DNA from 3 places in the Kitasatospora sp. NPDC059747 genome. Region 2 is predicted to be linked to each of the others. Evidence: riboswitches for the same ligand, from Rfam matches in the RefSeq annotation. Region 2 holds a riboswitch; each other region holds the start of a gene.
The links. A riboswitch is a leader RNA that binds a small molecule or an ion and turns the genes downstream of it on or off. The one in region 2 is predicted to bind cobalamin.
Positions count from the first base shown of each region.

Region 1: another riboswitch for cobalamin. It lies ahead of ACFV4G_RS29925 (cobalamin biosynthesis protein); the one in region 2 lies ahead of metE (5-methyltetrahydropteroyltriglutamate--homocysteine S-methyltransferase).
Region 3: another riboswitch for cobalamin. It lies ahead of ACFV4G_RS35400 (HoxN/HupN/NixA family nickel/cobalt transporter); the one in region 2 lies ahead of metE (5-methyltetrahydropteroyltriglutamate--homocysteine S-methyltransferase).

Region 1 covers NZ_JBHWGV010000082.1:40,484-43,748, reverse strand. Annotated here, with positions in the region: gene ACFV4G_RS29930 (helix-turn-helix domain-containing protein) at 112-807, opposite strand; cobalamin riboswitch at 1,059-1,203, shown strand; gene ACFV4G_RS29925 (cobalamin biosynthesis protein) at 1,305-2,267, shown strand; gene ACFV4G_RS29920 (cobyric acid synthase) at 2,264-3,265, shown strand, end outside.
Region 2 covers NZ_JBHWGV010000149.1:12,132-15,396, reverse strand. Annotated here, with positions in the region: gene metE (5-methyltetrahydropteroyltriglutamate--homocysteine S-methyltransferase) at 1-1,277, opposite strand, end outside; cobalamin riboswitch at 1,429-1,666, opposite strand; partial or broken gene ACFV4G_RS38520 (putative Ig domain-containing protein) at 1,842-3,265, opposite strand, start outside.
Region 3 covers NZ_JBHWGV010000119.1:1,853-5,117, reverse strand. Annotated here, with positions in the region: gene rpmG (50S ribosomal protein L33) at 1-68, shown strand, start outside; gene ACFV4G_RS35405 (type B 50S ribosomal protein L31) at 135-386, shown strand; gene ACFV4G_RS35400 (HoxN/HupN/NixA family nickel/cobalt transporter) at 472-1,581, opposite strand; cobalamin riboswitch at 1,614-1,806, opposite strand; gene ACFV4G_RS35395 (ArsR/SmtB family transcription factor) at 1,889-2,272, shown strand; partial or broken gene ACFV4G_RS35390 (hypothetical protein) at 2,326-3,240, shown strand; partial or broken gene ACFV4G_RS35385 (helix-turn-helix domain-containing protein) at 3,134-3,265, opposite strand, start outside.

The DNA.
Region 1 (3,265 bases), on a different contig from region 2:
TCTGTCGGGGGGCGGGGGGGGGGGGGCGGCTCCTGCGGAGGGCGGGGAGGCGGGAGGCCGAGGCGGGGACGGGGTGGGGGTGGGAGACGGGGACGGGGCGGCCGGGACGGGTCAGACCGGGATCTCCGTGTGGAGGCGGCCGAGGAGTTCCCAGAAGCGCGGGGCCAGGGGCCGGTCGCGCGGGGGCAGGGTGGGCGTCGCGGCGCCCCAGTGCGGGGAGGACACCTGGTGCTCCTGGTGCAGGGCCGTCAGGACGGTCGCGAGGTCGTCCTCGTGGACCGGCACGAGCCGCGCGACCGCCCGCAGGTGGGGCTGCCAGCGGCCGTCCACGCACCTGCGCAGCCGCTGGTCGAGCTCGGCGCCGCGGCCGGTCACCTCGACGAGTTCGGTGAGCCGCAGTCCGAGCACCTGGGCGAGCGCGTGCGTCCGCTCCTCGTCGCCGTCCCACGTCCCGGTGAGTTCGGCCTCCTGGTAGACGCGCAGGGCGACGCCGATGCGACGGGCGGCGGTGTCCTGGCTCAGTTCGCGGGCCACGCGGTGGTCGCGCAGGCGGGCCGGGCGGGTGCCCATGAGCTGCGCGGGCGGGCACCACAGGGCGCGGGCGAGGGCGATGAACTCCTCCTCGGTGGGGCGCAGCTCGCCGCTCTCCCAGGCGATGACGTGCGTGGGCAGCAGCCGGACGCCGTGCGCGGCCATGCCGCCGGCGACCTGTTCGGGGGTCAGGCCGAGCCCGGCGCGGTGGGCGCGGGCCGCGGCGGGCGAGAACGGCACCGGGGGCAGGGCGGGCGGAGGCTGTCTTCGTCGCATGTGAACGAACGCTAGGGCCGGTACGAACGGGCCCCCAGCCGCCGAACGCACGAAGCGCCGGGGAGGGCGCGCGCGGACCGCTGGAGGATCGCACAGGATGTCATGCCCCTGCGGCGGCAGTACTCGGAGGTAGTGACGGGGGCGTTCGGGGGCGCGCGCCGGGCCTCCCGCGTGTGACCAACCCCTCCGTGACCTCGGTTGACTCCCGGTTCGGCCGCGTGATGGGATCCCAGGGCCAAACGGAGGCATGCAGAGGAAGCCGGTGCGAGTCCGGCGCGGTCCCGCCACTGTCACCGGGGAGCACGGCCGGAACGACGCCACGGCGGACCGTCAGTCTTCGCTGACGTGCTGCTGGAAGGCTCCGGGGGTGCGTTCGACCCGGAAGCCAGGAGACTCTCGCCCCCGGTACGTCGATCCAGGGCGCGGACCCTGAGTGAGGACTCGCACGCGATGCAGGCTGCCCCGACCCGCCGAGCCCTCCCCTGTCCCCCTCCGTCGTGCGCCCGCTGACCCGCGCCGCCGCCTTCGCGGTCGGCGCCGTCGCGGGCTACCTGGCGGACGCCCGCTACGCCGATCCGCGCCGCGGCCACCCGGTGGCCGTCTTCGGCGGTGCGGCGACCCGCCTGGAGCGCCGGATGTGGCGCGACGACCGGGCCACCGGGGCCGCGTACACGACGCTCTGCGTGGGCGCCGTCGCGGCGGGCGCGGTGGCGCTGGAGCGGACGGCCGGCCGCCGGCCGCTGGGGCGGGCCGCGCTGGCCGCCGCCGCGACCTGGACGGTGCTCGGCGGCACCTCGCTGACCCGGGAGGCGCGCACGATCGGCCGGGCGCTGGCCGCGGGCGACCTGCCCGCCGCCCGGGAGCGGCTGCCGCACCTGTGCGGGCGCGACCCGAGCGCGCTGGACGGGCAGCAGATCGCCCGCGCCGTCGTGGAGTCGGTGGCCGAGAACACCGCGGACGCCGTCGTGAACGCGCTGGCCTGGGGCGCCCTCGCCGGCACGCCCGGTCTGCTGGCCTTCCGCGCCGTCAACACGCTGGACGCGATGGTGGGTCACCGCTCGCCGCGCCACGCCCGGTTCGGCTGGGCCTCGGCCCGGCTGGACGACGTGGCGGGCTGGCCGGGCGCCCGGCTGACGGCGCTGCTGACGGTGGCCGCCGCGCCGCAGCCGCGGACGGCCTGGCGGGTGTGGCGGCGGGACGGTTCGGCGCATCCGAGCCCGAACGCGGGGCAGGCCGAGTCGGCGTTCGCGGGCGCCGTGGGCGTGCGGCTGGGCGGCACGCTGCAGTACGGCGAGCGCGTCGAGCACCGGCCGGTGCTGGGCGCGGAGCTGCGGCCGGTGACGGTGGACGACATCGAGCGGGCCTGCGCGCTGTCGCGGCGGGTGGGCGCGCTGGCGCTGGGTACGACGGTCGCGGGGCACGTCCTGCTGCGATCGCTGCTGAGGAGGGGAAGGGCATGACCAACGCGCTGCTGGTCGCGGGGACGACCTCGGACGCGGGCAAGAGCGTCGTCACGGCGGGCATCTGCCGGTGGCTGGCCCGCCGGGGCGTCCGGGTGGCGCCGTTCAAGGCGCAGAACATGTCGCTGAACTCGTTCGTGACGGCCGACGGCGCCGAGATCGGCCGGGCCCAGGCGATGCAGGCCCAGGCCGCCCGGGTGGAGCCGGAGGCGGCGATGAACCCGGTGCTGCTCAAGCCCGGCGCGGACGGCCGCAGCCAGGTGGTGCTGCTCGGCAGGCCGGTCGCCGAGGTGGGCGCGCTGGACTACCGCGAGCGCAAGCCCGTCCTGCTGGAGCGCGCCCTGGAATGCCTGGCGGACCTGCGCCGCCGGTACGACGTGGTGGTGTGCGAGGGCGCGGGCTCGCCCGCCGAGATCAACCTGCGCGACCGGGACATCGCCAACATGGGCCTGGCGACGGCCGCCCGGCTGCCCGTCGTCGTGGTCGGCGACATCGACCGGGGCGGCGTGTTCGCGGCGATGTACGGGACGCTGGCGCTGCTGTCCGAGGAGGACCAGCGGCACGTGGCCGGCTGGTTCGTCAACAAGTTCCGCGGGGACGCCCGGCTGCTGGCGCCCGGTCTGGAGATGCTGCACGGCCTGACCGGCCGTCCGGTGCTCGGCACGCTGCCGATGCTGCCGGGGCTGTGGCTGGACGCCGAGGACTCGCTGGACCTGTCGACGGTCGTGGACCGGGTCGACGGGCGCGGGCCGCTCGGGGCGGACGTGCTGCGGGTGGCCGTGGTGCGCTTCCCCCGGCTGTCGAACTTCACCGACCTGGACGCGCTGGCGCAGGAGCCCGGCGTGCTCGTCCGCTGGGCGACCCGGCCGGAGGAGCTCGCCGACGCCGACCTCGTCGTGCTGCCCGGCACCCGGGCCACCGTGGCCGACCTCGCCTGGCTGCGCGAGCGCGGGCTGGAGCCGGCGCTGCGGGCGCGGGCGGCGGCCGGGCTGCCGGTC
Region 2 (3,265 bases):
GGGTAGGCCTGGGCGCGGCGGGTGTCGTCGAGGGTGACGGCGGCGGAGCGGGCGCGGACGGCCGGGTCCCGGGTGATCGGCGAGCCGGCCCGGGAGGCGAGGTCGGCGCGGTTGGCGGCGAGGTCGGCGGTGATCGCCCCGGTGCCCTCGCGCAGACCCCGGGCCAGCAGCGCCGCCTCCGCGGCCTTCTGCTTGGCGAAGGCGAGCCAGCGCAGGATCTGCGGGTCGACGTCGCGTTCGAGCGTGGCGTCGATCGGCACGTGCAGGAGGGAGCAGGACGGCGCGACGTCGATCCGGTCGGCGAGCCCGAGCAGGGTGGCCAGGGTGGCGAGCGACTGCTCCAGGTCGTTGATCCAGATGTTGCGCCCGTCGACCACGCCGGCCACCAGCCGCTTGCCCGGCAGCCCGCCGGCGGCGGCGAGGTCGTCCAGGTTGGCGGCGGCAGGTCCCGTGAAGTCCAGCGCCAGGCCCTCGACCGGGGCCTTGGCGAGGACCGGGAGCGCCTCGCCCAGACGGTCGAAGTAGCTTGCGACCAGCAGCTTCGGACGGTCGGTCAGTGCGCCCAGCTCGCGGTAGGCGCGGGCGGCGGCGTTGAGCTCGGCGGGGGTGCGGTCCTGGACGAGCGCGGGCTCGTCCAGTTGCACCCACTCGGCGCCGGCGGCCTTCAGAGCGGCGAGCAGCTCCGCGTAGACGGGCAGCAGCCGGTCGAGCAGGGTGATCGGCCGGAAGTCGTCGTCGACGCCGGGGGCGGGCTTGGCCAGCAGCAGGTAGGTGACCGGCCCGACCAGCACCGGGCGGGCGGCGTGACCGAGCGCGAGGGCCTCCCGCAGTTCGCCGACCGCCTTGGCCGGATCGGCGGCGAAGGCCGTGCCCGGTCCCAACTCGGGTACCAGGTAGTGGTAGTTGGTGTCGAACCACTTGGTCATCTCCAGCGGCGCGACGTCCTGGGTGCCGCGCGCCATGGCGAAGTACCCGTCCAGCGGGTCGGCATCGACGGCGTCCCGGTGGCGGGACGGGATGGCGCCGACCGCGACGGTGGTGTCCAGCACGTGGTCGTAGAGCGAGAAGTCCCCGGTCGGGATCTCCTCGATGCCGGAGTCGGCGAGCTGCTGCCAGTTTCCCCGGCGCAGGTCGGCGGCGGTGGCGAGCAGCGTCTCGGCGGTGACGGCGCCCTTCCAGTACCCCTCGATCGCCTTCTTGAGCTCCCGGCCCCGGCCCTGGCGGGGGTAGCCGTACGCGGTGGCGAGGGTCGCCGCGGCTGCGGACTTCGTGGTCAAGGGACTCTCCTTCGCGAGTCTGTCTCTCAAGTACCCGGCGACGGGACGAGGACGCGAAGGGATGACGCACCGGGCGAACCGCTGCACGGGCAGCTCCGCCTGGTGTGGTCGCCGACCCGCCCTCGAGGTCACCGGATGGCCGCGCGCGAACGGTCGCACGCGGGCAGCGGGCAGGTCTTCGGACTCGCGGGCACGGCCGGCCCTTGAAGGGCGGTCACCTACTGGCCGTCGCTTCCCAGACCCGGCCCGGGCCCAGTGCGTATGACGGCGGTCGTTCCCACTCACCGCTGCGGGGCAGTCCCGGACTGGCCAGTTGAATGGCGTCACCGGGTTCCCTCTTGCGACGCCCCGCCTGGCGGACGGGGCGAACCAGCTGCACGGCCAGCCTACGGCCTATCCGCGGTCGCTTCGTCGGGGATTCGGCCATTCGTCCGGATGCTGAGACGACGTCAGGAGACGACGTCGGGATTCGGCGCCACCGCGGACGTGCCGGTGGGGCCGCAGTCGGCTGCGGCCCCACCGGTCGTACCTGTCGTACCTGTCGTACCTGTCGGGCCTGGTCGGTCAGGAGGCGTTGAGGGCCGTGTCGTCGATCACGAAGCTGGTCTGGAGCGAGGCGTCCTCGGTGCCGGTGAACTTGATGGTGACGCTCTGCCCGGCGAAGGAGGAGAGGTCGTAGGTGTGCAGGGTGTAGCCGTTGGCCGCGTTGACGTTGGAGAAGGTGGCCAGGGTGGTGGAGTTGGCCTGGACGGTGAGCTTGTCGTAGGCCGTGGTGCCGGTCTCGGCGGTGTCGATGTGCAGCCAGAAGCCGAGCGACGCCTTGCAGCCGGCCGGGATCGTGACGGTCTGGCTCAGGGTGTCGGTGTGGCTGCTGCCGTAGCCGTCGAGCCACGCCTTCCAGGAGCCGGAGCGGGCGGCCTCGCTCGCGGAGTTGTCGATCACGCCGGCGGTCGCGGTCCAGGGCGAGGCGCTACCCGTCTCGAAGCCCGGGTTGCCGAGCAACTGGCCCGCACCGGTGCAGCCGCCGCCCGGGGCGGACACGGCCCAGGTGAAGCTCGTCGAACCGGAGGCGTTGGTGGCGTCCTTCGCCGTCACCGTCACGTTGTACGTGCCCGCCGTCGACGCCGTGCCGCTGATCAGGCCGCTGGAGGCGTCGATGGACAGCCCGGTCGGCAGGCCGCTCGCGCTGTACGTCAGGCTCTGGCCGGAGGCGGAGTCCGTCGCGCGGATCTGCAGGGAGGCTGCACTGCCCGTGGTGGTGCTCTGGTTGCCCGGGTTGGTGACCGTCACGGTGTTGCCCGTGCTGGTGCCGGCCCGGAAGGCGGTCGGGCCGTTCGGCGTGCCGAGGCCGGTCGGGCCGTCGTAGCCGGGGCCCGCGGTGCACAGGTAGGACGGGGAGCAGGTGCCGTTGGCGCCGCTGGTCACGTCGTTGAGCGCACTCGTGTGCTGGTACGGGTACTGGGACGGGTAGTCGCTCGCGCCCGGGGTGCCGGCGTCGGCGTAGACGGCGGCGATGATCGGCGACGAGGCGCTGGTGCCGCCGTAGACGGCCCAGCCGCTGCCGCCGTAGGTCTGGTAGACGGCGACGCCGGTGGCCGGGTCGGCGACCGCGGACACGTCGGCGACGGTCCGGTTGGAGCAGCCGCTGTCGCTCTGCCAGCTCGGCTTGGGGTCGTAGGCCGAGCAGCCGGAGCCGGCGCCGTTGCCGCCCGAGCTGGAGCCCCAGACGGTCTCGTGCCAGCCGCGCGCGCTGGAGTCGCGGGTCAGCGAGGTGCCACCGACGGCGGTGACGTACTGGGAGGCCGCCGGGTACTCGGTGCCGTAGCCGGAGTCGCCCGAGGACACGGTGATGGCGACGCCGGGGTGGTTGAAGTACTGGCTGTCCGAGGAGGTGTCGGTGGAGTCCTCGGGGCCGCCGTAGCTGTTGGACACGAACTTCGCGCCCTGGGCGACGGCCTGGTTGACGGCGGCGCCGAGGTCGGCCATGT
Region 3 (3,265 bases), on a different contig from region 2:
ACCGGATGGTGCTGCGCAAGTACGACCCGGTCGCGCGCGAGCACGTCGACTTCCGCGAAGAGCGCTGACCGAAGAGCGCCGGAACGAAGAACGTCGAACGAAGAGCGCTGATCCCCCGCCGAGGAGGCACCCCCATGAAGCCCGGAATCCACCCCGCCTACCGGCCCGTCGTCTTCCGCGACAAGGTCGGCGGCCTCTCCTTCCTCACCCGCTCGACGGTCACCAGCGACCGCACGGTCGAGTGGGAGGACGGCAACACCTATCCCGTCATCGACGTCGAGATCTCCTCGGCGAGCCACCCCTTCTACACCGGCCAGTCCCGCGTGCTCGACACCGCGGGCCGCGTCGAGCGCTTCCGCCAGCGCTACGGCGACCGGCACAGCTGACCCGGCGCAGCCGGCCCGGAACGCGCGCGACGGCGCCTCCCCACCATGGGGAGGCGCCGTCGCGGCAGGCGTGCGGCAGCCGCACTCAGGAGCGTTCGGCGCCCCAGCGCTTCTCGACCCCGGCCAGCTTCCAGTACGCGATCGCCGCGGCCCAGACGACGACGAACAGCCCGGCGATCGCGTAGCCGACGTTGTCGAGCGAGATGTCCGCGATCCAGCCGGTGACCGGATCGGTCAGGTCCAGCTTCTCGTGCAGCACGCCGACCAGCTCGATCGTGCCGATGATGAACGCCACCGCGATCGACAGACCGGTGATCGTCAGGTTGTAGTACACCTTGCGCACCGGGTTGGAGAACGCCCACTGGTACGCGAAGTTCATGAACGTCCCGTCCAGCGTGTCGAACAGGCTCATCCCCGCCGCGAACAGCAGCGGCAGGCAGACGATCGCGTACCAGGGCAGCCCGGCGGCCGCGCCCGAGCCGGCCATCACCATCAGGGTCACCTCGGTCGCGGTGTCGAAGCCGAGGCCGAGCACCATGCCCACCGGGAACATCTGGCCGGGCCGGGTGATCGAGCGGGTCGCCCGGTTCAGCACCCGGGCCATGAAGCCGCGCGAGTTCAGGTGCTGCTCCAGCTCGGCCTCGTCGTACTGCCCCGCGCGCATCGCCCGGAACACCTTCAGGATGCCGAGCAGCGCCGCCAGGTTGAGCGCGCCGATCAGGTAGAGGAACGCGCCTGAGGCCGTCGTGCCGACCATGCCGAGCCACTGGTGGGTGGTCGACTCGTCGTCCATCAGCGTGTTCGCCAGCTGCGCGCCGCCCGCGACCAGGGCGGCCATGACGACCACCATCGACGAGTGCCCGAGGGCGAACCAGAAGCCCACCGAGACCGGCCGCTTGCCGTCGGCCATCAGCTTGCGGGTGGTGTTGTCGATCACCGCGATGTGGTCGGCGTCGAACGCGTGCCGCATGCCGAGCGTGTACGCCGTGATGCCGAGGCCCACCCCGAAGACCTGGGTGCCGACGGCGTAGTTGTGCGGCGCCACCAGGAAGACGAGGGTCCCGAACGCCACGACGTGCATGGCCAGGATCACCCCCATCAGCCCGGCGGTGCGGACGGTGTCCTCTCTCCTCCACCGGAAGGTGGGCAGCACGGCGGGCGCGGCCTCGGGGGCGGCGGTTTCGGGCAGGGTCATCTTCGGATCACGCTCCAGCACCTCGTGGAAAGACGTTCGTGAGATGCCGTGGCCGGTCTCCTGGCTGACGGGGCTCCCGTACCCGCCTTCCCAGGCGCGCGAAGCGCCCAGTGGCGTCTGGGTACGGGCGGACTCCCCCGATCACAGTGGCGAGGGCCGCTCCGGACTGGGACCCCTGAGGGTCCGTCACCGGTCTTCCCGAGCACCACGGCGGGGAACACCGTAGGGGTCCCGGGCCGACCCTTGCAAGGCTGCGCACCTACGCAGGTGTCCAGGATCACAGGTCGTGAGCTGCCAGAATGTCCGCATGCATCTCGTACCGGCCGACCGCGCGGGCCACCGCACCATCGACGGACACCGGGTCTGCGAGGCCATCGCCGCGATCGGCGACGCCGCGCACGTCCGCTCGTGGTCCGAGCGGTTCTCCCTGCTCGCCGACCCCGGGCGGCTCGCGATCCTGCTCGCCCTGCACCGCGCCGGACCGCTCGCCGTCACCGACCTCGCCGTCGCCACCGGCATGCGCGACCCGGCCGTCTCACAGGCCCTGCGGCTGCTGCGGACGGCCGGCGTGGTCACCGGGGACAAGGACGGACGCGTCGTGCGCTACCGGCTCGTCGACGAGAGCATGCGCCCCCTCCTCGACGAGTGCGCCGCGGCCGACCACGAGGAGCCCGCCGCCGCGGCGGGCTGACCTCCCGGGCCTGATTCACCGCGGGAAGCCGACCCGATGAGTACGATCATGGCGTGCCGACCCACCCCCACGCCTGGCCCGCCGACCGCTGGAACACCCGGCCGGTCAGGGCGCGCGTGCTGGCGGTCGCCCGCACCCTCACCTCCGCCACCCGCGTCCTCGACGTCCTCACGCTCCTGAACCGCGACGGCATCGAGCGCTACGCCACCGTCAACCCCGGCTCCGCCTTCGCCGACGGCCTCGACGACTACCTGCGCGGCCTGCCCGGCATCACCCTGCTGGACTGGGAGGAGGCCGTCCGGCACCGCTTCGACCTGGCCGTCGCCTGCGCCGTCCACTCCTCGATGCACCGCCTCGACGCCCGGCTCGTCGTCCTCCCGCACGGCGCCGGCTACAACCGCCTGGTGACCGAGTCCACCGGCGACACCGTCAGCGCAGCCGGCCTCTCCCGCAACGAACTCACCCACCACGGCCGGGTCTTCGTCGACGTCCTCGGCCTCTCCCACCCGGAACAGCTCGACCGGCTGCGGGTCTCCTGCCCCGAGGCACTGGACGTCGCCCAGGTCGTCGGCGACCCGTGCTTCGACCGCATGCTCCGCAGCCTGCGCCTGCGCGACTCCTACCGGGCCGCCCTCGGCGCCGTCGACGGCCGGCGGCTCGTCGTCGTCAACTCCACCTGGAGCGAGCACTCGTTATTCGGCCGCCGCCCCGACCTGCCCCGACGCCTCGTCCGCCGGCTCCCCGCCGACGAGTACACGGTCGCCGTCGTCCTCCACCCCAACATCTGGAACCGGCACGACCCCGAGGCCCTGCTCGACGACGCCCGGCGGATGGGCCTGCGCCTCGTCCCGCCCCACCAGGGCTGGCAGGCCGCCCTCGTCGCCGCCGACTGCCTGATCGGCGACCACGGCTCGGTGTCCGTCTACGGCGCCGCCCTGGAACGCCCCACCCTGCTCGTCGCCACCGGCGGCCGAGGGCCACGTGCATCTCCGG